4 regions of the Pseudomonas sp. Tul2A7 genome follow, and region 3 is predicted to be linked to each of the others. Evidence: predicted binding sites of a transcription regulator. Region 3 holds the regulator's gene; each other region holds the start of a gene.
The links. Region 3 encodes FliA, which starts transcription of late flagellar genes. Its sites were predicted from a motif close to CTAAAGTTTNNNNNNNNNNNGCCGNTAA; they were not measured.
Positions count from the first base shown of each region.

Region 1 (7,984 bases), 3.2 Mb from region 3:
CGTTTCGCTGCATTGCAAGCACCGGCCGCCGATGAGCTGTTGATGATTGGCCGCCGTCATGTGCGCAGCAACAACTCCTGGATGCACAACTATCACCGATTGGTGAAGGGCAAGCCGCGTCACCAGTTGTTGATGCACCCGGATGACCTTGCCAGTCGTGGTCTCAACGATGGTCAATTGGTGCGCGTCAGTTCGCGGGTCGGGCAAATCGAAGTCGAAGTACTCGGCAGCCTCGACATGATGAAAGGCGTGGTCAGCCTGCCGCACGGTTGGGGCCATGCGCGCCCGGGCGTGCAAATGGCGATTGCCAGCGGTCAGCCGGGGTCAAGTGCCAATGACTTGACCGATGAATGCCAGCTCGACGAGTTGTCCGGTAACGCAGCGCTCAATGGTGTGCCGGTGACGGTGGCGGCGGCTTGATCTAGTCTGTCGGGGAGACCGAGCATGGCGCTCGGGATTCCGTTACAATGCGCCACCGTGCCGACCCATGAGTCGGAAAGTTCAGCCGAGGTGCTCCATGGATATCATCGAAACGATTAAAGAGCAGATTGCCAACAACACCATTCTGCTTTACATGAAAGGCTCGCCGAATGCCCCACAGTGTGGCTTCTCTGCGAAAGCTGCGCAGGCTGTGATGGCGTGTGGCGAAAAGTTTGCGTACGTGGACATCCTGCAGAACCCGGAAATCCGCGCCAACCTGCCGAAGTACGCCAACTGGCCGACTTTCCCGCAACTGTGGGTCGGCGGTGAATTGGTCGGCGGTAGCGACATCATGACCGAGATGTTTGCAGACGGTTCGCTGCAAAGCACCATCAAGTCGGCTGTTGAAGCGGCAGCGGCGAACAAGTCCGAAGCCTGATCCGGCTTTTGTGGGAGCGAGCCTGCTCGCGAATGCTTTCTGCCGCTGACTACGTTGTCGGCTGACATGACGCTATCGCCAGCAGGCTGGCTCCCACAGGGATTACGGTATTGACCGCAATCCGGGCAATAAAAAGCCCCGCGCCTCGAAAGAGGGCGGGGCTTTTTAGTGTCTCGAGTTTAGCGGGCGCTAACTTACTCTTCGCCCATCTGCGATTGCAGATAATTCTCAAGACCGATCTTATCGATCAGGCCCAGTTGGGTTTCCAGCCAATCGATATGTTCTTCTTCGGATTCGAGAATGTCTTCGAGCAGTTCACGGCTACCGAAGTCACCGACGGTTTCGCAATGCGCGATCGCGGTCTTCAGGTCAGCGTGGCCGGTCTTCTCGATACGCAGGTCGCACTCCAGCATTTCCTTGGTGTGCTCGCCGATGTGCAGCTTGCCCAAGTCCTGCACGTTTGGCAGGCCTTCGAGGAACAGGATGCGCTTGATCAGCTTGTCCGCATGTTTCATCTCGTCGATGGATTCTTTGTATTCGTGTTTGCCGAGCTTGTTCAGACCCCAATCTTCGTACATGCGCGCATGCAGGAAGTACTGATTGATCGCGACCAGCTCATTGGCAAGGATCTTGTTGAGATGCTGGATGACTGTAATGTCGCCTTTCATGATCGGAGTCCTGCCCTGTAATAGCTGTATATACGCCAGAGTTTGAGCTTCGCACTTATAAGTGTCAAACCTAAGTTATTGAATAATATATGAAAATTAATCGGAATAAGAATGTTTGTGTTCCGCGTCTGGAGCCTAAGCAGTTGATTTACAGGCATAAAAAAACCGGACATAAGTCCGGTTCTTTGAAATGAGGTGTTATTACGCAGCAGTAAATTCTACCGGATAGGGGATCGCGGCCTGGGCGGTTTGCAGCTTGGTCAGGGTTTCGCGAACGACTTCCTTGGCAAGGCAGGCACATTTGCCGCATTGGCTGGCGACGCCGGTGGCTTGGCGAACTTCTTTATAGCTGCAGCAACCTTCATAGATCGCTTCGCGGATCTGTCCGTCGGTGACGCCAGTGCAGAGACAAACATACATAAGTGAGAACCGTCGCTGGTTGTGACTCAATTGCGATGGATCTTAATGTTAACGAGAATGATTGTCAAAGTGCTTTCGGAACGCTTCAGCTGATTAACAGCCATGACTGACGAACGGTATTTGCTGGCGATTTGCCTGGCCCCTTAAATGCAGCGTCGTTCTGCGCCTGCTTTGAAAAACCGTTGAAGACAGGCCAAATTCGCAGTGTATGATGGTCGGCCCTTGCGAAGGGGGTTCGTGTCACAGGGCTGTCGCCTGAGGGTGGCAGGCTGGCGCGGACCCTGAACTTCAAGTTTTTACACCAGGAGATATCAATGAGCGTACTCGTAGGCAAACAAGCCCCTGACTTCACCGTCCCGGCCGTACTCGGCAATGGCGAGATCGTTGACAGCTTCACCCTGTCCTCGGCCATCAAAGGCAAATACGGCCTGGTGTTCTTCTACCCACTGGACTTCACCTTCGTCTGCCCGTCCGAGCTGATCGCTCTGGACAACCGCATGGCTGACTTCAAGGCACGCAACGTTGAAGTGATCGCTGTGTCGATCGACTCGCACTTCACTCACAACGCATGGCGCAACACTCCAGTGAACAATGGCGGCATCGGCCAGGTGAAATACACCATGGCTGCCGACATGAAGCACGACATCGCCAAGGCTTACGACGTTGAATCCGAAGGCGGCGTAGCTTTCCGTGGCGCGTTCCTGATCGACGACAAAGGCGTTGTCCGTTCGCAGATCATCAACGACCTGCCACTGGGCCGTAACATGGAAGAGCTGATCCGTCTGGTCGACGCTCTGCAATTCCACGAAGAGCACGGCGAAGTCTGCCCTGCCAACTGGAAGAAAGGCGACAAAGGCATGAACGCTTCGCCAGAAGGCGTTGCTGCATACCTGACCGAGAACGCTGCTGCCCTGTAAGGCGCAACGTAGAGGTACAAAAAACCGGCCCAAGTGGCCGGTTTTTTTATGCGCGGGATTTACCCGACGACCTCCAATCAGTCGTCGAAATCTTCCCAGCCGCCCATCTGTTTCCAGCGGTTGACGATGCCGCAGAACAGCTCTGCGGTCTTCTCGGTGTCGTAACGCGCCGAGTGCGCCTCACGACCGTCGAAATCGATGTCGGCGGCCTGGCAGGCTTTCGCCAGTACGGTTTGACCGTATGCCAGACCGGCCAGCGTCGCGGTATCGAAGCTGGAGAACGGGTGGAACGGGTTGCGCTTCATGTCCAGTCGCGCGACAGCGGCATTGAGGAAGCCAAGGTCGAAGCTGCTGTTGTGACCAACCAGAATCGCGCGCTTGCAGCCATTGGCCTTCAGCGCCTTGCGGATACCACGGAAAATGTCAGTCAGCGCGGTTTCTTCGCTGACCGCCATGCGCAGCGGATGATCGAGCTTGATCCCGGTGAACTCCAGCGCTGCTGCTTCAACGTTGGCGCCTTCGAACGGCTCAACGCGGAAGAAGTAGGTGTGATCGGGGTAAACAAAGCCCTTTTCATCCATGGCGATGGTGGTCGCAGCAATCTCCAGCAACGCATCGGTGGCCGAGTTGAAGCCGCCGGTTTCTACGTCGACGACAACCGGCAGGTAGCCGCGAAAGCGTGCTGCCATCGGGTGACGGGAACCGCCACCACCACTTTGACCGTCCAGTTCGTCGTCGAAATGGTCTTCACTCACGCGTGTTCCTCCAGCAGGCGCCAGCGCAGTTTTTCACCGGCGCGCAGCGGGATAACGGTCAGCTCGCCAAACGGCAGGCTGGTCGGGGCAGTCCATTCTTCACGAACCAGGGTGATGCGATCGGTGTTCGCCGGCAGGCCGTAGAAACGCGGGCCGTTGAGGCTGGCGAAGGCTTCGAGCTTGTCCAGCGCGTTACGCTGTTCGAAGGCTTCAGCGTACATCTCGATGGCGGCGTACGCGGTGTAGCAGCCGGCGCAACCGCAAGCGGCTTCCTTGGCGTGCTGGGCGTGCGGCGCCGAATCGGTGCCGAGGAAGAACTTCGCGCTGCCACTGGTGGCGGCGTCGAGCAGGGCTTCCTGATGCGTATTGCGCTTGAGGATCGGCAGGCAATAGAAGTGCGGCCGAATCCCGCCAACCAGCATGTGATTGCGGTTGTAGAGCAGGTGATGCGCGGTGATGGTCGCGCCAACGTTGGCCGAAGCCTCGTTGACGAACTGCACGGCGTCGCCGGTGGTGATGTGTTCGAACACCACTTTCAGCGTCGGGAAGCGCTCGACCACACGACGCATGTGCTCATCGATGAAAATCTTTTCGCGGTCGAACACATCGACGTCGCCACGGGTGACTTCACCGTGGATCAACAGCGGCATGCCGACTTCTGCCATGGCTTCGATTGCCGGCAGAATCTTGTCGATGCTGGTCACGCCGGAATCGGAGTTGGTGGTCGCGCCGGCCGGGTACAGCTTGGCGGCGTAGACAAAACCACTGGCCTTGGCTTCACGAATTTCTTCGGGCTGGGTGCGGTCGGTGAGGTACAGCACCATCAGCGGCTCAAAGCGACTGCCGGCCGGGCGGGCAGCGAGAATCCGCTGGCGATAGCCGTCGGCTTCAGCGGCGTTGCGCACCGGGGGTACCAGGTTGGGCATGATGATGGCGCGACCAAAAGTGCGCGCAACATCGGCAACGGTATTGGTCAACACGGCACCATCGCGAAGATGAATGTGCCAGTCGTCGGGACGCAGCAGGGTCAGGCGGTCGGACATGAGGGGCTTCCAGGCGGGTCAAACTGAGGCGAATGCTACCGGAAAAGACTCTTGCAGGCACTCGCTATCAAGTTTTGCGGGAACCTTCCGATATCCCGTAGGTATGCCGTAAACATAGTGTGAATCGGTCTTTGTGTTTCAGAAGCCAATGGAGCCTCCCGTGCGCCAGCGTTATTTAGCCTTGCTCAGTGTGTTTGCCAGCCTTCCGGCCATGGCGCTCACGTACCAGACCCGTCTGGAGAACATTGAGTGGACGGTCGCCGGCGACAAGTTCGAATGTCGTCTGACCCAACCGATCACTGATTTCGGCTCGGGTGAGTTCGTGCGCAAGGCCGGCGAACAGGCGATCTTCCGTCTGAATGCCTACAACGCCATGCTTGGCGGTGGTTCGGCGACGTTGCTTGCGGCCGCTGCACCTTGGCAGCCGGGGCGTGGTGACATCAATCTGGGCAACGTCCGGCTCGGCAGTGGCAACGTGCTGTTCAGCAGTTCGCAGTCGCAGGCCGGCGGTTTGATCAGCGGCCTGCTGGACGGACGCAGCCCGGTTGTACGTCGTGCGTCTGGCGATGGCCGTGTCTCGGAAGTGCGTTTATTGCCGGTGAAATTCAGCAAGGCGTTTAACGACTATCAGACCTGTGTAGCGAAATTGCTGCCGCAGAATTTCGACCAGATCAAGCAATCGCAGATCGGCTTCCCCGGCGAGGGCGTTGACCTCGATGCCGCCGCCAAGGCCAAGCTGCAAGTGATGCTCGAATTCATGAAGGCCGATCCGACGGTCAATCACATCGAACTCGATGGCCATTCCGACAACAGCGGCAATCGCCTGACCAACCGTGAACTGTCGCGCCGCCGAGCATTGGCAGTGGTCGACTTCTTCAAGGCCAATGGCATCGCCGAATCGCAGATCACAGTACGTTTCCACGGTGAACAATACCCATTGGTTCCGAACACCAATTCGGCCAACCGGGCGAAGAACCGTCGAGTTGCGGTGAAGCTTGCACGCGTGGCGCCAACCACCGCTCCAGCGCCTCAGGCGAGCACCCCAGCCAGCACCGCAGCGACTTCCTGACCCGCCGGTCATCGTCGCGCTGTCGACAGATTCTGTCGCTTTGTCGTCTTAAGCTGTCGCGCCTCTGTAAATTATCGCGTTTGAGCGGTAGACTCCTCGGCTTTCCGTAGAACCCCGTGGAGTGATGGCATGGCGGACGTAAACAAGGTCGTTCTGGCGTATTCCGGCGGCCTGGACACTTCGGTGATCCTCAAGTGGCTGCAGGATACTTATAACTGTGAAGTGGTGACCTTCACCGCTGATCTCGGTCAAGGCGAAGAGGTCGAGCCGGCCCGCGCCAAGGCTCAGGCCATGGGCGTCAAAGAAATCTACATCGACGATCTGCGCGAAGAGTTCGTGCGTGATTTCGTGTTCCCGATGTTCCGCGCCAACACCGTTTACGAAGGCGAGTACCTGCTGGGTACTTCCATCGCACGTCCGCTGATCGCCAAACGTCTGATCGAAATCGCCAACGAAACCGGCGCTGACGCCATTTCCCATGGCGCCACCGGCAAGGGCAACGACCAGGTGCGCTTCGAACTGGGTGCCTACGCACTCAAGCCAGGCGTAAAAGTGATCGCGCCTTGGCGTGAGTGGGACCTGCTGTCCCGCGAGAAGCTGATGGACTACGCCGAGAAGCACGCGATCCCGATCGAGCGTCACGGCAAGAAGAAGTCCCCGTACTCGATGGACGCCAACCTGCTGCACATCTCCTACGAAGGCGGCGTGCTGGAAGATACCTGGACCGAGCACGAAGAAGACATGTGGAAATGGACCGTCTCCCCGGAGAACGCTCCTGATAAAGCGCAATACCTGGAACTGACCTACCGCAACGGCGACATCGTTGCACTGGACGGCGTCGAAATGACTCCGGCCACCGTGCTGGCGACGCTTAACAAAATCGGTGGTGCTCACGGTATCGGCCGTCTCGACATCGTCGAGAACCGTTACGTCGGCATGAAGTCCCGTGGTTGCTATGAAACCCCGGGCGGCACCATCATGCTGCGCGCTCACCGCGCCATCGAATCGATCACCCTGGACCGCGAAGTCGCTCACCTCAAAGACGAGTTGATGCCGAAATACGCCAGCCTGATCTACACCGGTTACTGGTGGAGCCCAGAGCGTCTTATGCTGCAGCAGATGATCGACGCTTCGCAGGTCAACGTGAACGGCGTTGTGCGCCTGAAGTTGTACAAAGGCAACGTGATCGTCACTGGCCGCAAGTCCGACGATTCGCTGTTCGATTCCAACATCGCGACCTTCGAAGAAGACGGCGGTGCTTACAACCAGGCCGACGCGGCGGGTTTCATCAAGCTCAACGCGCTGCGCATGCGCATTGCTGCCAACAAGGGCCGCAAGCTGTTCTGAGATTTTTCAGGCTGAGGCGCAATGAAAGGGCGGCCTTGTCTTCGAGACAAGGCCGCCTTTTTTTTAAATTCGTTGTCAGTTTGTTGTCGAGTGATGCCAATACCTGGCTGCATGTGCGGCGAGGACAGACTGTTCAATTGCGACCCAGCAGCGTCACCGCTTGTGAGCACAGGTTGTAAACAATGCAAAGTGTTGTGCTCGAACCTTTCTTTGCATGTTTGATCTGCATGAGTGCATTTTTAGTCAGTGAAGCATCTGACACATGATTGGAAAGAAACACGATGACCCGGTCGGTATTTTTATCGGAATTTCGGATTTTTTCCAGAATCGTGGCGAACTCTCTCGACGCCTCAATATTGCGTGCATCAACAATATGAAGGTTGCTGATGGATGCGGGTAAGCGAATATTGTGTTGAACGGTTAGGTTTTGATTCGTATCGAGGCGTGGCGGAGGGTCGGGGACGTTATGGATTTTGCACGAATCCTTGCACAGTGCAGCCGCGCTCTCGCAGGGCACGATGTGGCTTGATATTTCAAACGTATCGAGTGTGCCTGGTTCCTGCGTTAACGTATTTCGTTTGTTGTCATGATCATTACTGTCCATTGCTTTTAAAAAGCTCTCGTCTTTGCCGAAGTCGGAAGGCGAATAGAGGGAGCGGTAGTTGAAGTTAAGCGTTATAAAAAAAAGAAATAACAAGTAAAACGGAAAACTGATCAAGAACCACACGTATACGGCCCGGTCCTCATTATTGAGGAAGGGTAGAGAAATAGCGGCCGAGGCCTCGGAGAGTCCAGCAAATATTGCGATGACTGTCATTGGGTTGTTGATCTTGTTTTTTATCCTTAACATGGTCTTGTTCTTTTGTTTTGGTTTTCTCATTTGATGGCGTCGTTTTGTTTGGTTGT
Region 1 covers NZ_CP186499.1:3,451,219-3,459,202, forward strand. Annotated here, with positions in the region: gene ACOYXJ_RS15550 (molybdopterin oxidoreductase family protein) at 1-420, shown strand, start outside; gene grxD (Grx4 family monothiol glutaredoxin) at 518-859, shown strand; gene bfr (bacterioferritin) at 1,054-1,527, opposite strand; gene ACOYXJ_RS15565 (bacterioferritin-associated ferredoxin) at 1,729-1,947, opposite strand; gene ACOYXJ_RS15570 (peroxiredoxin) at 2,262-2,864, shown strand; gene rnt (ribonuclease T) at 2,942-3,619, opposite strand; gene pyrC (dihydroorotase) at 3,616-4,662, opposite strand; gene ACOYXJ_RS15585 (flagellar protein MotY) at 4,823-5,731, shown strand; gene ACOYXJ_RS15590 (argininosuccinate synthase) at 5,861-7,078, shown strand; gene ACOYXJ_RS15595 (hypothetical protein) at 7,212-7,928, opposite strand.
Region 1: the regulator FliA is predicted to act here: its motif matches at 4,729-4,756, upstream of ACOYXJ_RS15585 (flagellar protein MotY).

Region 2 (7,984 bases), 1.6 Mb from region 3:
GCTGGGGTTGACCCTGCTGCTCCAGCGCCGGGCAACGACCTGAAGTCCGACGCGGCCCCCTGTAGGAGTGAGCCTGCTCGCGATAGCGGTGTGTCAGTCGACATAATCTTTTCTGATGAACCGCTATCGCGAGCAGGCTCACTCCTACAGGGGATTTGCGGGGTTATTGATCCGCGGTCTGCATACCGGCCCGGGTCGGTTTACCCAGCGTGTGCGAGAAGAACCGCCCCGCCTCTGAAATGAGGTTGCGATGAATATCCTCGCGATCCACCCCATCAGCATCGGTACACAACGCCGGCATCGCGCGAATCTGCTCTTCGTTGCACGGCGCCATAAAGACGAAGTGCCCTGCCCCGGCCAGTAATTTGAAATCCGGCGCCGTCGGCAGTTTGCGCGCCAGCGCCGCCGCGTTCTTGTCGAAGGCGACCAGTTTGTCGCCATCGCCGCTGTAAAGCAGCACCGGCACATGCACATCGGCCAAGGTGTGACGGCCGAACTTCAGGCTCAACGGCGCCATCAGCAGCAACGCGTGAACACGCGGATCGGCCACCGGTTGCAGATCATCCCGATCAACAATCAATTCACCCTGCGTGTTGCACGCATCACGATCATCCGGACGCTCCTGGCAATAACGCCGCAGGCGATCCAGATCCGGTTGCGCCCCGGACAGGATCAACGCCGTCTCGCCGCCCGCCGAATAACCGATCACCCCGACCTGATCGGCGTTGACGTACGGCGCGAGCATGCGGTCGCCAAGCGTCGCGGTGATCGCTTCGGAAATCTGGATCGGACGTCCGTAAAGATTGCTCAGGGTGCCCAGTCGGCTGTGGTCTTTGGAGTTGTCGCCGGGGTGAATCACCGCCACCACGACAAAGCCTTTGCGCGCCAGCGATGTCGCGAGATCGTGCAACGCCAGCGGCGTGCCGGTGTTGCCGTGGGAGAGCATCAGCATCGGAAAACGGCCGATGGCGACTTTTGTGTCTTCGCCAGCCTCGACGGAGTAACCCTCGAGCAGGCTCATGTGTTCACGGTCGCTGGAAGGATAGAAGGCAATCGCGCGCATCGGTTGCAGATCCAGCGGATCGAGGAACGTCATCTCGTGATAACCGACGCTCCACACCGGGTGTCGCCCAGGCGCAGCCTGCACTGAATTCAGGCCGCCGAGCAGGCAAATCAGTAACGCTGCACAAAGACGCATCATGGGATGCCCCACCCTGTTGTTACTCAATCGAAAGTTCCGTGGCGTTGCGGGCCAGAAACGCCGGGGATTGGGTGTTCCGGTACGACAATGCACTCAGACGCTGATTGTGTGACTGCATAACCTGGGCCAGATTATGTAACAGCCAGAAACAAAAAACTCCGTATTCGCCCCTTGCGGAACCAGAATACAGAGTTTTTTGGGGGTTACCTGAACATCAGCTGTTCTTTATGCAAGCCTTACGCGGCGGCGAACAATTGCTCGCTGATCTTCGCCTGCGCAGCAGTCATGGCGTTGTTGCGCACTTCTTCGCCATACGCCAGGCCTTCGGCACGGACGATTTCGATGTCGGTGATGCCGAGGAAGCCCAGTACCAGCTTCAGGTATTCTTCGTGAGCGATGCCGCTGGCCTGACCGGCATGGATACCGCCGGAAGTGGACACGATCACCACTTTCTTGCCACCGCACAGGCCTTCAGGGCCGGCTTCGGTGTAACGGAACGTTTGACCGGCGACGGCAACGCGGTCGATCCACGCTTTGAGCTGGGTCGGAACGGTGAAGTTGTACATCGGAGCCGCGATAACAACGGCGTCGGCGGCGATGAACTCGGCTAGGGTCGAAGCGCTCAGTTCGGCTTCGTGCTGTTGTGCGGCGTTACGCAGCTCAGCGGTGGTACCGGCGGCAACCAGGGTGGTCGACGAGAAGTGGCTGATGGCATCGGCGGCCAGGTCGCGATAGGTCACCACGGCGCTTGGCTCGGCGGCTTGCCAAGCTTTGACGACTTCGCCGCTCAACTGACGGGAAGCCGAGTTGTCGCCCAGAATGCTCGAATCGATATGCAGCAGTTTCATGTGGAATCTCCTGGAAGGAATCGCCGGTGGCGACGGAATGGAGACAATCCTACGCAAGAAACCAATGGATGATTAGCCGCCTGAAATGCGATAGTTTGTCCCACTGATAGAACAGTTGGATCTCCCTATGCAAGACCTCAACGATCTTTACTATTTCGCCAAAGTCGTCGAGGCCGGCGGTTTTGCCGCGGCCGGGCGTTTGCTGGGCATTCCCAAGTCACGGCTGTCGCGGCGCATTGCCGAACTGGAAGAACGCCTCGGCGCGCGTTTGCTGCAACGCACCACCCGGCAGTTGAACCTTACGGCGGTGGGCGAGCGTTATTTGCGTCACTGCCAGGCGATGTTGCTGGAAGCGGAGATGGCCGATGAGGCGGTGGCGAGCATGTCCAGCGAGCCGCGTGGACGTTTGCGGGTGTCATGCCCGACCGGTTTGGCGCATGAGATGCTGCCGTGGGTGATCAGCGAATTTCTCGGTAAATTCCCGCAGGTGCAACTTGAAGTCGTCTTGCTCAATCGCCGCGTCGATCTGGTCGGCGAAGGCTTTGATGTGGCGCTGCGCGTGCGTGAACACGGTGATGAGGATCCGTTGCTGGTCACCCGGCGCTTGCGTCAGGCGCAAATGGTCGTGGTGGCCAGTCCGGCGTTTTTGCAGGGCCACACGGTCAACCACCCGCAAGACCTGAAAAATCTGCCGGTGCTGGGTGCGCTGGAGGCGGATCGCATGGTGCATGTGCGTTTGCTCGATCAGCAGGGCCACAGTTTCGAACTGAACATGGAAGCCCGCCTGGGCATCGATGATTTTGTCGTACGCAAGGCCTGCGTTCTGGCCGGTCAGGGCTTTACCCTGTTGCCGATGATGTATTGCGAGGCGGAGCTGGAAAACGGCACGCTGGTGCAGATGCTGCCAGAGTGGTCATTGCCCGGCGGCTGGCTGCAAGCGGTGTATCCGCATCGACGCGGGGTGATGCCGGCGGTGCGCGCGTGGATCGATCATCTGGTCGAGTCGTTCAATGCCTGTGGGGAGCGGTTGTTATGAGCAAGGGAAAGATGAGCGAAGCCGATGTGGCAGCGTTCTGCCTGGCATTGCCGGGCGCTCGGGAAGATTACAAATGGGGTGGCGTGCGGGTGTTCTCGATTGCCGGCAACAAGATGTTTGCTTTGCAGGGGCTGCGCGGAGACTCGCTGGCGTTCAAGGTCGACAAGGATCTGTTTCTCGGCCATTGCGACCGCCCGGGGATTCATCCGGCGCCGTATCTGGCGCGGGCGCAGTGGATCATCATGCACCCGCCCTACCCGTTGGGTGCCGAGGAGTTGCAGGGGTTGTTGCAGCGTTCGCATCAACTGGTGGTGAGCAAGTTGCCGAAGAAAACCCAAATCGGTTTGTTGCTGTAACCCCAATCCCTGTAGGAGTGAGCCTGCTCGCGATAGCGGAGTGTCAGTTGGAATTTCTCTGACTGACACTCCGCTATCGCGAGCAGGCTCACTCCTACATAGGGAATTGCGGTGTATTCAGAACAGCGCCAGCAGATTCGAGCCAAGAAACAGCTGGTCGATCCAGAACACCTGATGCAACACCACAATCACCCAGAACAGAATCTGAAACGACACCTTGCGCGTCTTGTGCCGGAACACCTGCTGGGCGATCAACGCGCCCGGCCAGCCGCCGGCCAGTTCCACCGCATGCAGGATGTTCTCTGGCGTGCGCCAGGCATCCGTGCGCGCCTTGCGCTTGTCTGCCCAGTACATGAAGAACGCCAAGACGCTGACGACCCCGTAAGCCGCCAACGGCACCAGCGAAATCCCGCGCAGCCACATCGACACTGAGCCGAACAGCGGCAGCGCGCAGACGATCAGCAGAACCAGCAGTTTCAGCTTGAGGTTCTGGATGTGGTTGCCGCCCGAAGGTCGCCCTTCAGGCCGGCGTGCGCGGGAATCACTCATGGCCGGGCCGCCGCCCAGTCAACCCAGCCAAACTGCCAGGTCGCCAGAATCAGCAGACCGAAGACGATCCGATACCAGGCGAACGCCGCATAGCTGTGGCTGGCGATGAACTTGAGCAAACCGCGCACGGCGATCATGGCGAAGATGAATGCGGTGACAAACCCGATGGCGAACACCGGGAAGTCCGCCGGCACAAACAGGTGGCGATACTTGTAGCCCGAGTAGACCGCCGCACCGACCATGGTCGGCATGGCCAGAAAAAAAGAGAACTCGGTGGCGGTCTTGCGCGACAGGCCGAACAGCAAACCGCCAATGATCGTCGAGCCGGAACGCGAGGTGCCGGGGATCATCGCCAGACACTGGGCGAAGCCGACCTTCAAGGCATCTTTCCAGGTGATCTCGTCGACCGTTTCGGCGTGCACTTCATGCTGACGCTTTTCCGCCCACAACATGATGATGCCGCCCACCACCAGCGCGGCCGCGACGGTAATCGGGTTGAACAGGTATTCGTGGATCAGGTCGGCAAAGATCACGCCCAGCACCACCGCGGGCAGAAACGCGATCAGCAGGTTGGCGGTGAAACGCCGTGCACTGGGCTGCGTCGGCAAACCGATGACCACATCGAAGATCTTGCGTCGAAACTCCCAGACCACCGCGAGGATCGCGCCGAGCTGGATGATGATATTGAACGCCATGGCCCGTTCGCCGCCGAACTCGAGCAAGTCGGCAACAATGATCTGGTGTCCGGTACTGGAAATGGGCAAAAACTCCGTCAGCCCCTCTACAACTCCTAGTATCAGTGCCTGCAAGGCCGTCCAAAGATCCATCAATCCCCCAAAGAGCGATGCGCGTCGGCATGCCCCGATAGTATTTTTTTTCGTTCACTGCGATCAGCGTAGCTGGTTATGGCTGTACCGATTCCGCGCGCACAGGATCCACACGAAACGGTCAAAATTCCGTGAAATATCAATTTGGATTCAGGTTTTCACGCGCGGGGCCGAAATCCTAACAGACAAGCCTTAATAGCGCTGCCGCGTTATACGACTTGGGTCGCGTATGCCCGCTCACGAAATCGTGGTTGGATGCTGGCGGTCGTTTATTACAAGAAAAAGAATCCGGAGTGACAGCGTTATGAACAGCTTGCGCAGCGTGTCGATCAGCCGACGCTTGTGGCTCATCTTGATTGTGGCGGTGGTCATGTTGCTGACCTTGGGCGTGTTGATGCTCAAGCAGATCCACGACGATCTCTATCACGCCAAGGCCCAGAAAACCCAGCACGTGGTACAGACGGCCAGCGGCCTGCTGACCTATTACCACGACCTCGAAACCGCTGGCACCCTCAGCAAAGACGCCGCGCAGAAACAGGCCCTCACCGCCATTCGGGGTCTGCGCTACGACCAGAGCGATTATTTCTGGATCAACGACCTCACGCCCGTGATGGTCATGCACCCGACCAACCCCAAACTCGAAGGGCAGAACCTTTCGGCGATCCGCGATCCGGACGGTTTTGCGGTGTTCAACGAAATGGTTGCCATCGCCAAGGCCAAAGGCGCCGGCATGGTCGACTATCGTTGGCCAAAACCGGGCGCCAGCGAGCCGGTAGCCAAGACTTCCTACGTCAAACTGTTCGAACCGTGGGGCTGGGTGCTTGGCTCCGGGGTTTACGTCGATGACGTACAGGCGGAGTTCCAGGGTCAGGTGATCAAAGCCACGGTCATCGGCCTGGCGATTGCGCTGATCATGGCGTTGCTGGTGATCCTGATCGCGCGCAGCATCGTCCGTCCGCTACAGGAAACCGTGAACGCCATGGCCAACATTGCCAGCGGTGAAAGCGACCTGACCCGCAGCCTCGATACCCATGGCAAGGATGAAGTCACCGAGCTTGCGCATCACTTCAATGCCTTTACCGCCAAACTGCGTCGCGTGATCGGTGATCTGCAGGTGTCGGCCAGTGCGCTGGGCCAGTCGTCCAGCGAACTGGGCAACGACGCCTCGCAGGCCCAGCAACGCAGCCAGCAGCAATCGCAGCAGATGGAGCTGGTGGCCACGGCGATCAACGAAGTGACCTATGGCGTGCAAGATGTGGCGAAGAACGCCGAGCATGCCGCCGCCGAAATGCGTGACGCCGAAGCGCAGGCGCAACAGGGCCAGATCAACATCGATGGCAGCTTGCAGCAGATCGACAAACTGTCCGGCACCATTGATCAAGCCGTTGAAGTGATTCGCACCCTGGCTGCCGAAAGCACCCAGATTGGCAGCGTATTGGAAGTGATCCGCTCGATTGCCGAGCAGACCAACCTGCTCGCGCTCAACGCCGCGATCGAAGCAGCCCGGGCCGGTGAACAAGGTCGCGGCTTTGCCGTGGTGGCGGACGAAGTGCGCTTGTTGGCGCAGCGGACGCAGAAATCGACTGCGGAAATCCAGTCGATGATCGAACGCTTGCAGAACCATTCCGAAGCCGCCGTTAAGGTAATCGGCGACAGCAGCAAAGCGTCGCAATTGACCATCGAGCAAGCGGGACTGGCCGGGGCGAGTCTGAATGCCATTGGCCAGGCGTTGCGCAATCTCAACGGCCTGAATGCGTCGATTGCCAGCGCTACGTTGCAACAGGCGCATGTGGTCGAGGACATCAATCAGAACGTCACTCAAGCGGCCGGCCTCTCGCACAGTACTGCAATCGCGGCCGAGCAGTCGAGTGCGGCCAGCCTGCGCCTCGGCCAATTGAGCGAACAACTGAACGCCCTCCTGCGCCAGTTCCGCGTCTGACCCGTGTAACTCTGGTGAGCCCCCCCTCACTCCAGCCCTCTCCCCGAGGAGAGGGGGCCGACCGAGGTGTCTCAAGCTATACGTCGACCTGAAAAATCGAGTCGATTATGGATTCAACGCAGAAAGATCAGGTCGGCGTATCTCGAACATCCAACTCGGTCAGTCCCCTCTCCCCCTGGGAGAGGGTTAGGGTGAGGGGCTTGGCCCAATGCAGTACAATCCGCCCCCTCCTCAATTTCCCCCAAGGAACCGCCATGTCCGGGCTTGAACTGTTTGCCGCCGCGCTCGGTGTGATCGCCGTCTGGCTGACGGTCAAACAGAATCCGTGGTGCTGGCCGATCGGCCTGGTCATGGTCTTGCTCTATAGCTGGATCTTCTTTGAAGTGAAACTGTACTCGGACATGTTGCTGCAAGTGATCTACGCCGCGTTGCAAGTCTATGGCTGGTGGCAATGGACCCGCGCCGGGACGATGCATGACGGCCGCGAGGTCACTCGCCTCGATCAACGCTCTATCCTGATCGGCCTCGGTGCTGGCGCGGTCGGCAGCCTGCTGCTCGGCGCGGCCATGGCCCACTGGACCGACGCCGCGCAACCGTGGCTCGATGCGGCGCTCACCGGTTTCAGCCTGGTTGCGCAACTGTGGATGGCGCAAAAGCGGCTGCAATGCTGGGCGTTGTGGTTTGTGCTCGATGTGATCTTTGTCGGCTTGTTCATCTATAAGGGGCTGTACCTCACCGCCGCGCTGTACGGTCTGTTCACCTTGCTGGCGATTCAAGGCTTTCGCGAATGGCGCGCCGACCCGGCGTTGCGCCCATGAAGGTTGTGGTCCTGACCGGGCCCGAATCCACCGGCAAGAGCTGGCTGGCAGCGGGCCTGCAACAACGCTTTGGCGGCTTGCGCGTGGATGAATACGTGCGTCGGTTTATCGAACTCAATCCCCGCGATACGTGCCTTGCCGACATCCCTGATATCGCTCGGGGCCAACTGCAATGGGAAGATGAAGCGCGGGCGCAACAGCCTGCGCTGCTGATCCTCGACACCCATTTGCTGAGCAACATGCTGTGGAGCCATACCCTGTTTGCCGACTGTCCGGGCTGGCTGGAAACCGAGCTGTTGGCACGGCATTACGACCTGCACCTTCTTTTGTCCCCGGAACAGGTCGACTGGACCGATGACGGTCAGCGCTGCCAACCGGATCTGGGCGAGCGTCTGGCGTTTTACCAGTCC
Region 2 covers NZ_CP186499.1:5,258,927-5,266,910, reverse strand. Annotated here, with positions in the region: gene ACOYXJ_RS23570 (MFS transporter) at 1-43, shown strand, start outside; gene ACOYXJ_RS23565 (alpha/beta hydrolase family protein) at 164-1,201, opposite strand; gene ACOYXJ_RS23560 (FMN-dependent NADH-azoreductase) at 1,438-2,049, opposite strand; gene ACOYXJ_RS23555 (LysR substrate-binding domain-containing protein) at 2,177-3,085, shown strand; gene ACOYXJ_RS23550 (MmcQ/YjbR family DNA-binding protein) at 3,082-3,441, shown strand; gene ACOYXJ_RS23545 (DUF1294 domain-containing protein) at 3,559-3,990, opposite strand; gene ACOYXJ_RS23540 (undecaprenyl-diphosphate phosphatase) at 3,987-4,817, opposite strand; gene ACOYXJ_RS23535 (methyl-accepting chemotaxis protein) at 5,122-6,756, shown strand; gene pnuC (nicotinamide riboside transporter PnuC) at 7,011-7,574, shown strand; gene ACOYXJ_RS23525 (AAA family ATPase) at 7,571-7,984, shown strand, end outside.
Region 2: the regulator FliA is predicted to act here: its motif matches at 4,967-4,994, upstream of ACOYXJ_RS23535 (methyl-accepting chemotaxis protein).

Region 3 (7,984 bases):
GCAGAAGGCAGGACAAGGCTCGGAAGAGGGCGTTCTGCTGGAGCCAAGCATGGCCGAGAAGCTGCAGCGTTCGCTCATCGAAGCGGCGCAGCGTCAGGAAATGCAAGGTCAGCCGGTGATCCTTTTGGTCGCCGGCCCGATCCGCGCGATGCTCTCGCGCTTTGGCCGCCTCGCAGTCCCTGGATTGCATGTGCTGGCCTACCAGGAAATACCGGACAACAAGCAAGTGACCATCGTTGCGACAGTAGGGCCCAACGGCTGAGGTAGTGGTTTATGCAAGTTAAGCGTTTCTTTGCCGCCGATATGCGTCAGGCCATGAAGCTGGTTCGTGATGAGCTGGGCGCTGATGCCGCCATCATTGGCAACCGCCGCATTGCCGGCGGTGTCGAGCTGACGGCGGCACTGGATTACAAATTGTCGGCGCTGGCGCCACGGGTTCCGAACATGGAACTCGAAGACGAGCTGCGCAAGACCCAGTCGCGCATCGTCACCGCCCAGGCCGAGTTGAGCCTGCGTGGCGAAGCCGATGGCAATAGCAACCGCCAGATCTTCGCCGGCCTGCCGTTGACCGCTGGTTTGCCGCTGACTGCCGCTGAACCGCTGAGCGAGCCGACTTACGCCGCCCCGGCGCGTCCGGCCCCGGCGCCTGCGCAGTCTTCCGGCGGTGTTGATCCGCGCGCACTGGATTCGATGCGTTTTGAATTGAACAGCCTGCGCGAGCTGATGGAAGTTCAGCTCGGCACTCTGGCCTGGAATCAGCTGCAAGGCAGCCGTCCAGCGCAAGCCAATCTGTATCGTCGTCTGCAACGTATCGGTCTGTCCGGCCCGTTGTCGCGCGATCTGCTGGCGATGATCACTGATATCGAAGAACCCCGTCAGGCCTGGCGCATGTTGCTCGCACACCTGGCGCGGATGATTGCCGTGCCGGAAGTCGAGCCGCTGGAAGAGGGCGGTGTGATTGCCATGGTCGGCCCTGCCGGCATGGGCAAGACCACTACTCTCGCCAAGCTTGCCGCGCGTTATGTGCTGAAATACGGCGCGCAGAATGTCGCGCTGGTGAGCATGGACAGTTTCCGCATCGGCGCTCAGGAACAACTGAAGACGCTGGGCCGCATTCTCAATGTGCCGGTAACTCACGTCGATCCGGGCCAATCGCTGGTGCAGGCACTGGATCCACTGCTGCGCAAACGCGTGGTATTGATCGATACTGCCGGCCTGCAAGCCAGTGATCCGGCGCTGCGCATGCAGCTGGAAAGTCTGGCCGGACGTGGCATTCGTTCAAAAAATTATCTGGTCTTGGCAACCACCAGCCAGAAACAGGTTCTAACCGCCGCTTATCACAGTTACAAGCGTTGCGGGCTTGCCGGCTGCATCCTGACTAAACTGGATGAAACGGCCAGCCTTGGCGAAGTGTTGAGCCTGGCGATCAGTCATGAATTGCCGGTCGCGTACCTGACCGATGGCCCACGGATTCCGGATGATTTGCATCTGCCGCGCCGTCATCAACTGGTCAGTCGCGCCGTCAGCGTGCAAATGCAGGAAGAACCCAGCGAAGAAGCCATGGCTGACATGTTCGCTGATATCTATCACAGCCCGACCAAGCAGGTAGGCTGAGGTATTCATGAACAGTTTTTGTACCTACATCGATGGTCTGCCATGCATTGTTCCGGTTGTGAACGCGCAGCCAGTAATGTGGCCTCCGTCTATGCAAGACAAGGTAAAGAAATAACATGGGCAGCATGCATCCCGTACAGGTGATCGCGGTGACCGGCGGCAAAGGTGGCGTCGGCAAGACTAACGTGTCAGTGAACTTGTCGCTGGCGCTGGCAGAGCTTGGCCGTCGGGTCATGCTGCTGGACGCCGACCTCGGTCTGGCGAACGTTGACGTATTGTTGGGGCTGACCCCTAAACGCACGCTGGCCGACGTCATCGAAGGCCGTTGCGAGTTGCGCGACGTGCTGTTGCAAGGCCCCGGTGGCATCCGCATCGTCCCGGCCGCGTCCGGCACGCAAAGCATGGTGCACCTGAGCCCGGCGCAACACGCCGGTCTGATTCAGGCGTTCAGCGACATCGGCGACAATCTCGACGTACTGGTGATCGACACCGCTGCGGGTATTGGTGACTCGGTAGTCAGTTTTGTACGCGCCGCGCAGGAAGTGTTGCTGGTGGTCTGCGACGAGCCAACCTCGATCACCGACGCTTACGCGCTGATCAAACTGCTCAACCGCGATTACGGCATGAACCGCTTCCGCGTGCTGGCCAACATGGCGCAGAGCCCGCAGGAAGGGCGCAACCTGTTCGCCAAGTTGACCAAGGTCACGGACCGCTTCCTTGACGTCGCTCTACAATACGTCGGCGCCGTGCCTTACGACGAAAGCGTGCGTAAAGCGGTGCAGAAGCAGCGCGCGGTGTACGAAGCCTTTCCGCGTTCCAAGTGCGCACTGGCGTTCAAGGCGATCGCGCAGAAGGTCGACACCTGGCCGCTGCCCGCCAACCCGCGTGGCCACCTTGAGTTTTTCGTCGAGCGCCTCGTGCAGCAAACGGCAGGGCCCGTGCTATGACAGCAAGCGGTATGAACTACTACAAGAAGTCGGCACGTGACGCGCAGTACGAGTTGATCGAGCGTTACGCGCCACTGGTCAAACGCATTGCCTATCACTTGCTGGCACGCTTGCCGGCGAGTGTGCAGGTCGAAGACCTGATCCAGGCCGGGATGATCGGCCTGCTCGAAGTCTCGACCAAATATGACGCCAGCAAAGGCGCCAGTTTCGAAACGTACGCGGGCATACGAATCCGCGGCGCGATGCTCGACGAAGTGCGCAAAGGGGACTGGGCGCCACGCTCGGTTCACCGCAATACCCGGATGGTCAGCGACGCAATTCGCTCAATTGAAGCTAAAACCGGCCGTGATGCTAAAGATCACGAGGTTGCGGCCGAACTCCAATTGAGTCTCGACGATTACTACGGGATTTTGAATGACACTTTGGGCAGTCGCCTGTTCAGTTTCGACGACCTGTTGCAGGACGGCGAACACGAAGGGCTGCACGAGGATGGCGCGAGTGCTCATATGGAGCCGTCACGCGATCTGGAAGATGAACGCTTCCAGGCGGCGCTGGCGGACGCGATTGCCAATTTGCCGGAGCGTGAGCGACTGGTGTTGGCGCTGTACTACGACGAAGAGCTGAACCTCAAGGAGATCGGTGAAGTCCTTGGCGTCAGTGAATCGCGGGTCAGCCAGTTACACAGCCAGTGCGCGGCCCGTTTGCGGGGGCGTTTGGGGGAGTGGCGAGCGCGCTGAAGGCAGTGTGGGGACACTGCGAACGAGGCTGGTGCGGTGATGAACGGCACCGGTCTTGCTCTGTTGTGCTCCAGACAGTCTTTGAGTGCTGCGCCGATTGATTGAAGTGGCGCGTCCAGGTGCTGGGCGCGTTTAAGACTGCTTGGAGGTCGAATTGAACAAAGACATGAAAATCCTCATCGTTGATGACTTCTCAACGATGCGGCGGATCATCAAGAACCTGCTGCGTGATCTTGGGTTCACCAACACCGTCGAGGCTGACGATGGCGTGACTGCCATTCCAGTGCTCAACAGCGGAAGCATCGACTTTCTGGTAACGGACTGGAACATGCCGGGCATGACCGGTATCGACCTGCTGCGCCACGTGCGTGCCGATGAAAAGCTCAAGCACCTGCCAGTGCTGATGGTGACTGCAGAAGCCAAGCGCGAGCAGATCATCGAGGCCGCTCAGGCCGGTGTGAACGGCTACGTAGTCAAACCTTTCACGGCTCAGGCGTTGAAAGACAAAATCGAGAAGATTTTCGAACGCATCGGCTGATGAACGCGCGGGGGAGCTATGGAGCATAACGAATCTTCACAGGGCGATTTCGAGTCGACCCTGAAAAAACACGCGGTCGAACTGGTCGAAAGCCTTGAAAAAGGCAGGTTCGGCGACGCTGTGCAACTGATCCATGAGCTCAATCAGACCCGTGACCGTGGCCTGTACCAGGAAGTGGGCAAGCTCACACGTGAACTGCACAGTGCGATCGTCAACTTCCAGATCGACCCGAACATGCCGCAGGCCGAGGAAGTGTCGCAAATCACCGACGCCACCGAACGCCTGGGCTATGTGGTCAAGCTGACGGAAGCCGCGGCCAACCGCACCATGGATCTGGTGGAAAGCGCCACACCGGTGGTCAACAGTCTGGCTGATGAAGCGCAGACCTTGAGCGCCGATTGGGGTCGCTTCATGCGTCGCGAGGTCGGGGCTGAAGAGTTCCGTGAACTGGCGCGCCGGGTCGACGGTTTTCTGTCACGCAGCAGCACGGACAACCGTGCGGTGTCGAGCAATCTCAACGACATCCTGCTGGCCCAGGATTACCAGGACCTCACCGGTCAGGTGATCAAGCGTGTGACCCAGCTGGTCACCGAAGTCGAAAGCAATTTGCTCAAACTCGTGCTCATGGCCAGTCAGGTCGACCGCTTTGCGGGCATCGAACATGACCGCGCCGCGATGCTTGCAGAAAAAGATCCACAAAAACATCTCTCGCAGGGTGAAGGTCCGCAGATTCATGCCGATAAACGAGAAGACGTTGTGTCCGGTCAGGACGATGTGGACGATTTGTTATCCAGCCTCGGGTTCTAGAGTTTTGGAATTTTAGGTTTTTTGGGTTTTTAGACCTGTAGGAGCACCCCATTAATGAGCTTCGGCGCCGATGAAGAGATCCTTCAGGATTTCCTGGTTGAGGCCGGCGAGATTCTTGAGCAACTGTCCGAACAACTGGTCGAGCTGGAAAGCCGCCCGGATGACGCAGATCTGCTCAACGCAATTTTTCGCGGTTTCCACACTGTAAAAGGGGGCGCCGGCTTCCTTCAGCTCAATGAGCTGGTGGAGTGCTGTCACATCGCCGAAAACGTGTTCGACATCCTGCGCAAGGGTGAGCGTCGCGTTGATGCAGAACTGATGGACGTTGTCCTCGAAGCACTGGACGCGGTGAACAGCATGTTCACTGAGGTTCGTGAGCGTGCGCCGATCACCGCGGCCACCCCGGAACTGCTGGCCGCCCTGGCGCGTCTGGCCGAACCGCAATCGGCGGACGAAGCCCCGGCTTCGCCAGTGGCCGAGATGATCGAAGAACTGGTCGTCGAAGGCGACGCGTCGGGCGACATCACCGATAACGAATTCGAACAACTGCTGGACTCGCTGAACGCCGTCAAGGCTGAAGCTGAAGCCCCGGCCGCTGCTGCACCTGCGCAAACGGCCAATGAAGCCGCGAGCGATGAAATCACCGATGCCGAGTTCGAGTCGTTGCTTGATCAGTTGCACGGCAAGGGCCAGTTCGCGGTGGACGCGGTTGCACCAGCGGCGACAGCCCCTGCGGCGCCGGCCAAGGGCGACAGCTCCGACATCACCGACGACGAATTCGAAGCCCTGCTCGATCAGTTGCATGGTAAGGGCAACTTTGCCGTGGACGCGCTGGAGTCGGCGATTGCTTCGGCACCGGCGCCGGCTGCTCCAGCGGCCGCCGCTGCCGGCAGTGATCTGATCAGCGATCACGAGTTCGAATCGCTGCTCGACGAATTGCACGGTAAAGGCAAGTTCTCCGAAGTCGGCACCGCCGCTGCTGGCAGTGCTTCGACCGTCGCCACGCCTGCCGCCAAGGCACCGGCCGCTGCTGCAGCGCCCAAGCCTGCCGCCAAGCCTGAGCCAAAAGCCGAAGCGCCAAAACCGGCTGCCGCTGCTGCACCGGCTCCGGCCCGTGCGCCGGCAACACCGCCACCGGAAAAACCGGCAAGCGAAGCCGAAACCACCGTACGCGTTGACACGGCGCGTCTCGACGAAATCATGAACATGGTTGGCGAGCTGGTGCTGGTGCGTAACCGTCTGGTGCGCCTGGGTCTGAACAGCGGCGATGAAGCCATGCAAAAGGCCGTGTCGAACCTCGACGTGGTCACGGCTGACTTGCAGACCGCCGTCATGAAGACGCGGATGCAGCCGATCAAGAAGGTCTTCGGGCGCTTCCCGCGTCTGGTTCGAGATCTGGCGCGTCAACTGAAGAAAGAGATCAACCTGGAACTGGTGGGCGAAGAAACCGACCTCGACAAAAACCTTGTCGAGGCCCTGGCCGACCCGCTGGTCCACTTGGTGCGCAACGCGGTCGACCACGGCATCGAGTCGCCGGAAGAACGCGAAGCGTCGGGCAAGGCCCGTGGCGGTCGCGTGGTGCTGGCGGCCGAACAGGAGGGCGACCACATCCTGCTGTCGATTTCCGATGACGGCAAAGGCATGGACCCGAACGTCCTGCGCGCCATCGCGGTTAAACGCGGCGTGATGGACAAGGACGCGGCCGATCGCCTCAGCGACACCGAGTGCTACAACCTGATTTTCGCCCCGGGTTTCTCGACCAAGACCGAGATCTCCGACGTCTCCGGCCGCGGTGTCGGCATGGACGTGGTGAAGACCAAGATTTCCCAGCTCAACGGTTCGATCAACATTTATTCGACCAAGGGCCAGGGCTCGAAGATCGTCATCAAGGTGCCGCTGACCCTCGCGATCATGCCAACCCTGATGGTCATGCTCGGCAATCAGGCGTTTGCGTTCCCGTTGGTCAACGTCAACGAAATCTTCCACCTCGACCTGTCGACCACCAACGTCGTCGACGGTCAGGAAGTGGTGATCGTGCGGGACAAGGCCTTGCCATTGTTCTACCTCAAGCGCTGGCTGGTCAGCTCCGCCGCTCACGAAGAGCAGCGTGAAGGCCACGTGGTGATCCTTTCGGTGGGCACCCAGCGGATCGGCTTCGTCGTCGATCAACTGGTCGGCCAGGAAGAAGTGGTCATCAAGCCATTGGGCAAAATGCTGCAGGGCACTCCGGGCATGTCCGGCGCCACCATTACCGGTGACGGCCGCATCGCGCTGATTCTCGATGTTCCAAGCATGCTCAAGCGTTACGCCGCACGGCGTATTTGAATCCGGGGCGGCGGGGCGACAACGTCCCGCTGCACCTAATGGAGTGTTTATGGCAGTCAAAGTCCTGGTGGTGGACGATTCGGGTTTTTTCCGCCGCCGCGTCTCGGAAATTCTTTCTGCGGATCCGAGCATTCAGGTGGTCGGCACCGCCACCAACGGTAAAGAGGCGATTGATCAGGCGCTGGCACTCAAGCCGGACGTGATCACCATGGACTACGAGATGCCAATGATGGACGGCATCACGGCAGTGCGGCACATCATGCAGCGCTGCCCGACCCCGGTGTTGATGTTCTCCTCGCTGACCCACGAAGGCGCCCGGGTCACCCTCGATGCGCTGGACGCCGGCGCGGTGGATTTCCTGCCGAAGAATTTCGAAGACATCTCGCGCAATCCGGAGAAGGTCAAGCAATTGCTGTGCGAAAAGGTGCATAGCATCTCGCGCAGTAATCGTCGTTTCAGTGCTTATAGCGCACCGGCTCCAGCCGCAGCGCCAACGCCTGCACCGGCTCCGGCGCCATCCAGCTTCAGCAGCCACAGCACCAGCGCACCGGCACGTCCGGCACCCGCGCCTGTGCATGCACCTGCTCCAAGCCGTGCTCCGGCTGCCAGCGCTTCGTCGCCGGCACCGAAACGCAAAGCCTACAAACTGGTTGCCATCGGCACGTCGACGGGCGGCCCGGTTGCCCTGCAACGTGTGCTGACGCAGTTGCCAGCGAACTTCCCGGCGCCGATCGTGCTGATCCAGCACATGCCGGCAGCGTTCACCAAGGCGTTTGCCGAACGTCTCGACAAGCTGTGCCGCATCAGCGTCAAGGAAGCCGAGGACGGCGACATCCTGCGTCCGGGCCTGGCGTTGCTCGCGCCCGGTGGCAAGCAAATGATGATCGATGGCCGTGGCGCGGTGAAAATCCTCCCGGGCGACGAGCGTCTGAACTACAAGCCGTGCGTGGACATCACCTTCGGTTCGGCAGCGAAATCCTACGGCGACAAAGTTCTGGCGGTGGTGTTGACCGGCA
Region 3 covers NZ_CP186499.1:245,689-253,672, reverse strand. Annotated here, with positions in the region: gene flhA (flagellar biosynthesis protein FlhA) at 1-262, shown strand, start outside; gene flhF (flagellar biosynthesis protein FlhF) at 274-1,614, shown strand; gene fleN (flagellar synthesis regulator FleN) at 1,731-2,561, shown strand; gene fliA (RNA polymerase sigma factor FliA) at 2,558-3,298, shown strand; gene ACOYXJ_RS01245 (chemotaxis response regulator CheY) at 3,465-3,836, shown strand; gene ACOYXJ_RS01240 (protein phosphatase CheZ) at 3,855-4,643, shown strand; gene ACOYXJ_RS01235 (chemotaxis protein CheA) at 4,698-6,968, shown strand; gene ACOYXJ_RS01230 (protein-glutamate methylesterase/protein-glutamine glutaminase) at 7,018-7,984, shown strand, end outside.

Region 4 (7,984 bases), 1.2 Mb from region 3:
ATCGAGCCGATTGTCGATGCCCAGCGCAAGGCTGATCTGTTGAAAGAGCTGGCGCACAAGGAAGGTTTGCGTCTGGAGCAGACCATCGCGGTCGGCGACGGCGCGAATGACCTGCCAATGCTGGCAATTGCCGGTTTGGGCGTAGCGTTTCGGGCCAAGCCGTTGGTGAAACAGTCGGCGAAGCAGGCGATTTCCACCCTAGGGCTGGATGGCGTGTTGTATCTGCTGGGTTTCCGCGATCGTGATGGGCAGCTCTGAGATATCTATCGCCTGACTGGCCTCTTCGCGGGCAGGCTCGCTCCCACAGTTGAAATGCATTCCAATGTGGGAGCGAGCCTGCTCGCGAAGATAGCGCCGCCGATCCATCGGCGGGCAATTAAAGCGATTTCCACAACGAATCGAAATCCTCCTCACTCCCGCCATTTTTCGCGGCCTCCAGCGAGCGATAGGCAAACTGATTGAAACTGTGCGTACTTGCCACCCGCCGATCCAGCCCGGCGCGGTGTTCTTCGCCTTGGGTATTGATCATCACCTTGCTGCCCTCCTGAAACGGCAAACGTGGTGCCAGCAAGGTCGCGGGCAGATCGATCGCACTGATCTCCGGTAACAATAATCCGCGCAAATACTGACTGTGATCGTCCCGCGAGCGCACCAGTTGCAGTCCACAAGGCTGTGCATGCGGGGCCACCAGTTCAATGCCCATTTGCGTGCCGCCACCGCGCACCTGACGGATCCAGCGGATCACTGCAATGCTCCAGCCCAGACTGACACTGTCGTGTATTCCGAGCATTTCTCCGGCCTGCAGTTCGGCGGGCACTTCCTCTGGCCATGCCAGGCAATAACCGCCGGGGCTGTGGTTGATCACCGGCAGGGCATGGGTCGGGTAATGGGGGGTGCTGTCGGTGCCGCTTTCGTCCTCGACCAAATGGTCGTACTGGATTTCCTCGTAGGGCAAAAACTGCTCGGCATTACTTTGCGGTGCTGCGTCGAAGGCCTGACTCCAACTGTCCTTTTCGCCTTTGGCGACGGTACTGCTGAAATTCGCCGAGCGCGCCCCGGGAAGCTTGAGCAGTTCGCTGAAACTGCGCTCGCCGCCGAGGTAGAAGTGCAGGGCGCTCATGCCCACGCACACGGTCAGATGGCCTTGGCCAACGGTGCGCTGAAAACTGCGTTCAGCCGCTTGCCCCCAGCTGGCGTGCAGGTGTTGCAAGGTATCGAAGCTCAGCCCGGCCGGGACGGGCAGCGGCGCCGAAGTGTCCTGATGCAGCAAATGCGCTTCGATGGCATTCACCAGCGGTTGCGGATCGAAACCGAGCAATCCGCGTTGTTGCTCGCTGCGAAACATGCTGCGATAGCGTGGGCCGACATCCAGTTCTGCACTGATCGCCAGCAAGCCGGCGTCCGGGCTTGCGGGATGCAGCTTGAGTCGCGCGCTCCACGGCTCTAACACGTCGGCCAGCCGCGCGATCTGGTTTTGTCGCAACTGATTGCAACGAGCGCTGCCCAGTAAGAGCGCGGCGATGTAGGTCTGCTCCAGGCTCAGCTCTGTCGTGAGGCTGGCCAAGTCGTCATGCACGGCGCGGTGTTGCAGTTGCAGTTCAGCGGCGCTGCGATACAGCTGATGCAGTTCGAACCAGACATGTTCCGGCGGCGAGCTATACAGCTGCGTGGCGCGCAGCAGTTGGCCTTTGAGTGCATGGGCTGCTCGCTGCAGAGCCATACTGACCAATGCTGCGCGGTCCTTGCGGTACTTTGGCGCAATTCGCAGCACGATCTGTTTGTAGCCGATGGCCAGATGGCTTTGCAGGGCCTGACAGAGATTGCTGATCTTGCGCGACCGCTCGTCGAGCATGATTGCCTGATGCAGGAAGTGCCGCTCCAGATGCAGGCAGACGAAATACACCTCGGGCCGCAGCAGCTCCAGCAGATTGAGGCGATTGTCGCTGGGTGTGAGCAATTGGTTGAGTTCACCCAAGGCTTGATACAACTGGCGGGCGGTTTCGCCGATGTTGGCTTTGGGCAGGTCGGCGATCCAGCGCTTGAGGTCGCGCGGAGTCGCTTCGCAAAACGACAGGCGCGTTTGCGACGGGGTTGGCGCGTGAAGGGGCGGCAGGGCATTGGTCTGGCTCATGCCAAAAACCATAGCAGCAAATAACGCAATCTGCGGGAGCGCCTGAGGCGACTCCCGCAACGGTCAATCAGGCTTTTGGCAGCGCCAGGCCTTGGCCCATCTGCACTGGCGAACCGGCGACCAGTTCTTCAGCCCATTTCACCTGATCCGGGCCGAACAGCACGATCGCCGTCGAACCCAGCTTGAAGCGACCCAGTTCAGCGCCTTTTTCCAGATGGATCGGCGCGCGGGCGGCTTCGTCGTAGCGGAAGGTTTTCAGTTCGCGCTTCGGCGGGGTGACCAGACCGGCCCACACGGTTTCGATCGAAGCGACGATCATTGCGCCAACCAGCACCACGGCCATCGGGCCGCGCTCGGTGTCGAAGATGCACGCTACACGCTCGTTGCGCGCGAACAGCTCCGGCACGTTTTCAGCGGTGGTCTGATTCACCGAGAAAATCCGGCCCGGGATGTAGACCATCTCGCGCAGGGTGCCGGCCAGCGGCATGTGCACGCGGTGGTAGTCCTTGGGCGACAGGTAAATGGTGGCAAAGTCGCCGCCCATGAACGGCGCCGCATTGGCCGCGTCACCGCCGAGCAGTTCCAGCACGCTGAAGCTGTGGCCCTTGGCCTGGAACACGCGACCGTGCTCGATCGGGCCGAGTTGGCTGACCGCACCGTCGGCCGGGCTGAGGATCGCGCCCGGGGTTTCGTCCAGCGGACGCGCGCCGTCTTTCAGGGCACGGGTGAAGAAGGCGTTGAAGTGCTCGTAAGCGGTCAGGTCTTCGACCAGCGCTTGCGACATGTCCACCTGATAACGCTTGGCGAACCATTGGGTAAAGGCATTCTTGAACCAGCGCACGCGGCACTCGGCAATGCAGCCGGCCAGGCGCGACAGCAGGTGATGAGGCAGCAGGTACTGACTGAGGATAAACAGACGCTCTTTCATTAGTTGTCCTTAAAAACCTTGAATCTCGACAGGCGTGTCAGGGTGGTTGCCCCATTCGCCCCAGGAACCGGCGTAGCCCTTGACCCGCGGATAACCGAGGGACTTGGCCACCAGATAAGTGAAGCCCGACCGGTGATGGGTCTGGCAGTGGGTAATGATTTCTTTGTCCTTGGTGATCCCGAGGTCTTCGAGGATCTGCGGCATGTCCGTGCGAATGCGCAGCTGACGGGCCTTGTCCATGCCCGCTGTCCATTCGAAGTTGACCGCGCCGGGGATGTGCCCGGCCTTGGCGGCCAGGACTTTCTCGCCGGAATACTCCAGCGGCCCGCGCGCATCCCAGATCGCCAGATCGGCAGCACCGAGACGGCTTTGCAAATATTCGCGCGTGGCAGTCGGCTCGTCGTGCAAAGTCAGCGCAATCGGGCCGCCAACCGCTGGTGGTACCTGGATCGACATCGGCATGCCATCTGCCAGCCACGCCGGCAGACCACCGTCTATATAGTGGTACTTGTCGTGACCGATGACGTCGAGCAGCCAGATGAAACGTCCGGCCCAGCCGCCGCCTTCATCGTCATAGACCACGTAGACCGCATCCTGGCGATGGCCCAACTCGCCGAACAACGCTTCCAGATCGGCTTTGGCCGGCAGCAGGCCCGGCGCCGGCGGCTGGCCGAGCTGGGTGCGCTTCGGGTCGACAAAACGTGCGCCGGGAAGATGACCTTCGGTGTAGCGGGCAGCACTGGTCAGATCCACCAGAATCAGTTCGCCCGACTCGAGACGCGGGAGCAAGTCGCTCGGTTCGATGACGAGCGGCAAGCCAGAGAAGTCAGACATGTGAGGTCTCCAGAGCACAAAGGGGAGGATTGTAGCGCAGCCTCATCGGCCACGGCTGCTAAAGCTGTGCAGGGCCTTTTCGATGCACTGCGCGGTTTTGCCAAAGGCTTGTACGGTGATGTCGGCGAAGGGTCCGCCGCCCTGATCGGCCACCACAATCATGATGACCCGGCCGTTATTGACCAGTGAGCGCAGGAACAGATGCTCGCCACGAAACAGCGTGCGCAAGCTCGGCGGCAACAGGGCGGAGAACTGTGCATTGTTGTCCGGGTTGATGCGCACCTGCGCTTGTTGCGCGAGTAAACGTTGCAGCACGCTACTTTGGCTGACGGCAAAAGTCAGTGCAGCGGCTTCTTTCGGCAAACCATAGATTTGCTGCACACGCAGACTGGATTGGCTGCGGTCGGCCATCAGGATCATCACCCGGCGCATGCCGCTGGCGGCCAGGGCATCGCGCGCGGCGACGGTCAGGCTCATCGCATTGGTGAAACGGCTCGGTTCTGCCAGCAATTCGGCGCATTGCTTGCGCCATTGGCCCAAGTCCTCAGCTGTCGGCGCGGCGGCGGGCAACAGGCCGGGGGGTAAACGACGGGTGCCCCACGGCCACAACAGCGAAACGGCCGGGTGCCACAGATCCGGCATCGCGTGTTGACGGGCGCTGTTGGCGGCTTGTTGGTGCAACTGTTGCTGCACTTCGTCCATCGAGATTTGCAGATAAAGGCTGGTCAGGTACTGCCAGCGTTCGCTGTGCGGACTGTCCCAGGCCTGTTGCGCCGACAGCGCCAGACCGTTGGCCAGCAGTACGGTGTTGGCCGGCTGATTGAGCCAGCGGCGCAGGGTCGGATCATCATCTAGACGATTCTGCTGGCGTAACGGATGCTCGCTGTCGCGGGCGATGCGCAGCACTTTCACCAGTTCGCGCTGTTCACTGAGCAGCAGTTTGTAGCCCTGCTGCACCCAGATCGGCAGATGCCAGGCCTGCACCAGTGCCTCGGCAATTTTCAGCAGGCGCACGCCGAACAATTGCTTTTCGACGGTGCGGGCCGACTCGCCCTTGTGGATAACCCGCAGCTCCCATTCCTCAAGCAGTTGCGGATAAGTCAGCGCCAATGGCCACAGCGGCGACAGAAACAACAGGCTGCCCCAATGAATGTCTTGCCACAGCCGCGCCAGGCGACTGGCGAAAAAACCGTTGGCCTGTTGCGTTGCGTGCTGGCTGATCATCTGCAACTGGCGCAGGGCCTTGGGGATTTGCATCTGCGGTTCGGCGGGCAGGCGCGCGAGCAATTCTTCGGTGCGGGCAAGGCCCAGACGGTTGATCGCCACCTCAAGATTTTCCGCCGGCGCGGCCATGGTGCCGTGGGTGTGACGATTCGCCTCACGGATGATGCTCAAGGCCAATGCCGGGCTGTCCTGCATCAGGTCGGCGATGTCACGCAACGAGCTGCGATTGTCGCGGATCGCCCGACAAACCTTGTCGTGAGACTCTTGCGGCACGGGCAGTCGCACGCCATCGAGCAACTTTACCCAGCCGTCGAGGGTGGTCGGTTTTGCGTGTGGGACGTTCGTTTCATTAGCCATGTCTGGACGGGATCTTCACTGACTGTAGACGCGCCCGGCATGGGCTAAATTGGCTTTTCGCCTGAACTGGCTATAGTCTGGCGCAGTTTTGCCGATAAGTAGAAGAAGAGATTTTTTAACTTCCGAATATGACCTTGAACCCGACTTAAATAAGTACTTTCTACCTATGGCTAAAATTATCGGCATCATCGTCGTATTCGCGAGCGTGCTCGGCGGATACGTGCTCTCCCACGGCAAGATTGCCGCCCTGATCCAGCCTTTCGAGGTGTTGATCATCGGTGGTGCTGCACTCGGTGCATTCCTGCAGGCCAACCCTGGCTACATGACCATGCACGTGCTCAAGAAATCCCTGAGCATGTTCAGTTCGCGCTTCAGCCACACGTTCTATCTGGAAGTGCTCGGGCTGATTTACGAGATCCTCAACAAGAGCCGCCGCGAAGGCATGATGGCCATCGAGGGCGACATCGAAGATGCCGCCGCGAGCCCGATTTTCGCCAAGTACCCGGCAGTGCTCAAAGACGAACGCATGACCGCGTTCATCTGCGATTACCTGCGCATCATGTCGTCCGGCAACATGGCCCCGCACGAGCTGGAAGGCTTGTTCGACATGGAACTGTACAGCCTGAAAGAAGACCTCGAACACCCATCCCACGCGGTGAACGGCATCGCCGACGCCATGCCCGGTTTCGGTATCGTCGCGGCGGTACTCGGTATCGTGGTGACCATGGCCTCGCTGGGTGAAGGCGATCAGAAGTCCATCGGCCTGCACGTGGGTGCCGCACTGGTCGGTACCTTCTTCGGTATTCTCGCGGCGTACGGTTTCTTCGGCCCGCTGGCGCATTCCCTGGCCCACGATGCCAAGGAAGAATTGAACGTCTATGAAGCCATCAAGGCTTCGTTGGTGGCTTCGGCTTCCGGCATGCCGCCATCGCTGGCAGTCGAGTTTGGTCGCAAGGTGCTGTACCCGGCCCACCGTCCAAGCTTTGCCGAGCTGGAACAAGCCGTTCGCGGTCGCTAAGAAATGGAAAATAATCAGCCGATTATCATCAAGCGCGTCAAGCGCATAGCCGGCGGGCATCACGGCGGGGCGTGGAAAATCGCCTTCGCCGACTTCGCCACGGCGATGATGGCGTTCTTCCTGGTGTTGTGGCTGCTGTCCACCGCGACGCCTGAGCAGAAGATCGCCATCGCCGGTTACTTCAAGGACCCGGTCGGCTTCTCCGAAAGCGGCACGCCGTACATCATCGACCTGGGCGGCACGCCGACCCTGGCGCCGGAAAACACCCTCAACCCGGAAGTGAAGTCGCAGCCGCAACCGGACAAGGTCACGGTCGACACCGAACAGGTTGAAGGCATGGCCGAGCAGGTCGAGAAGGAACGTCTTGAGCTGCTCCTGCAAGAACTGCAGAACAAGGTCGACGAGAACCCGCAACTGCAGAAATTCAAGGATCAGATCCTCTTCGAGATCACGCCGAACGGCTTGCGCATCCAGATCATGGACGCGGAAAACCGGCCGATGTTCGACTCCGGTTCTGCACGCTTGAAACCGTACTTCGAAGACATCCTGCTGGCCATGGCCGACACCATCAAAGCGGTGCCGAACAAGATCAGCATCAGCGGCCACACTGACGCCAAGCCGTACACCGGCACCGGCGATTTTGGTAACTGGGAGCTGTCGGCCAACCGCGCCAACGCTGCTCGCCGTGCGTTGATCGCCGGCAGCTATCCGGATGCGCAAGTAGCGCGGGTTGTCGGTTATGCCTCGTCGGCATTGTTCGATAAGGAAAACCCGTTCAACCCGGTCAACCGCCGCATCGACATCGTCGTGCTGACCAAAAAGGCGCAAGCCGCGATCGAAGGTTCGCAAGGTGCGGATCCGGCGAAACCGGCCGATGAGAGTCATAACGGCGCCGCTCCGGCAACGCCGGTCGACCCCAACGCGCTACCGGCGGATCAGCAACCGGTGCCGGCGCACGAGTTGCGCGAACGGCTCAACCTGTTTGACGACGCCGCGCCGAAACCGGCCGAACCGGGCAGTGCGGCGCCCGCGCCGACAGCTCCACCGGCTACTGCACCGGCCCCCGCGCCGAAACAGTGACCCACAAAAAAGCCACGGTTACCGTGGCTTTTTTGTGCCTGCCTGCGTCGCATTGACCAGTCGCAGTTTTCGCAATCACGGAAGATCAGTTATGGAAAGACTCAGAGCCTATTTTCAGCGGCACGGCAACGCCCCCTTCAAATTCGGCGAGGGCCGGGTCAGTGGCTACATCTCGGCCACGCTCGGGCTGTTGAGCCTGCTGGCGGTGTTCTGCTTCCTGTTTCCCGAATGGTTGACCACGGCCGAACTGCGCAAGGTCTACGACGAGCAATTCGCCCGTACCACCCTGTTGCTCGGGCTGGTGCTGTCGTTCAGCCTCGGCACCCTGAACATCCTGCTCAACAAGCGTAAACGCCTGGGTATCACTGGTCTGGTCGCGTCAGGGCTGGCAGTGGTTCTCGGCGGCACCAAT
Region 4 covers NZ_CP186499.1:1,494,726-1,502,709, reverse strand. Annotated here, with positions in the region: gene serB (phosphoserine phosphatase SerB) at 1-258, shown strand, start outside; gene ACOYXJ_RS06785 (molecular chaperone) at 377-2,131, opposite strand; gene asd (archaetidylserine decarboxylase) at 2,199-3,059, opposite strand; gene rhdA (thiosulfate sulfurtransferase) at 3,069-3,893, opposite strand; gene ACOYXJ_RS06770 (HDOD domain-containing protein) at 3,936-5,474, opposite strand; gene motA (flagellar motor stator protein MotA) at 5,641-6,492, shown strand; gene motB (flagellar motor protein MotB) at 6,496-7,572, shown strand; gene ACOYXJ_RS06755 (sterol desaturase family protein) at 7,664-7,984, shown strand, end outside.
Region 4: the regulator FliA is predicted to act here: its motif matches at 5,545-5,572, upstream of motA (flagellar motor stator protein MotA).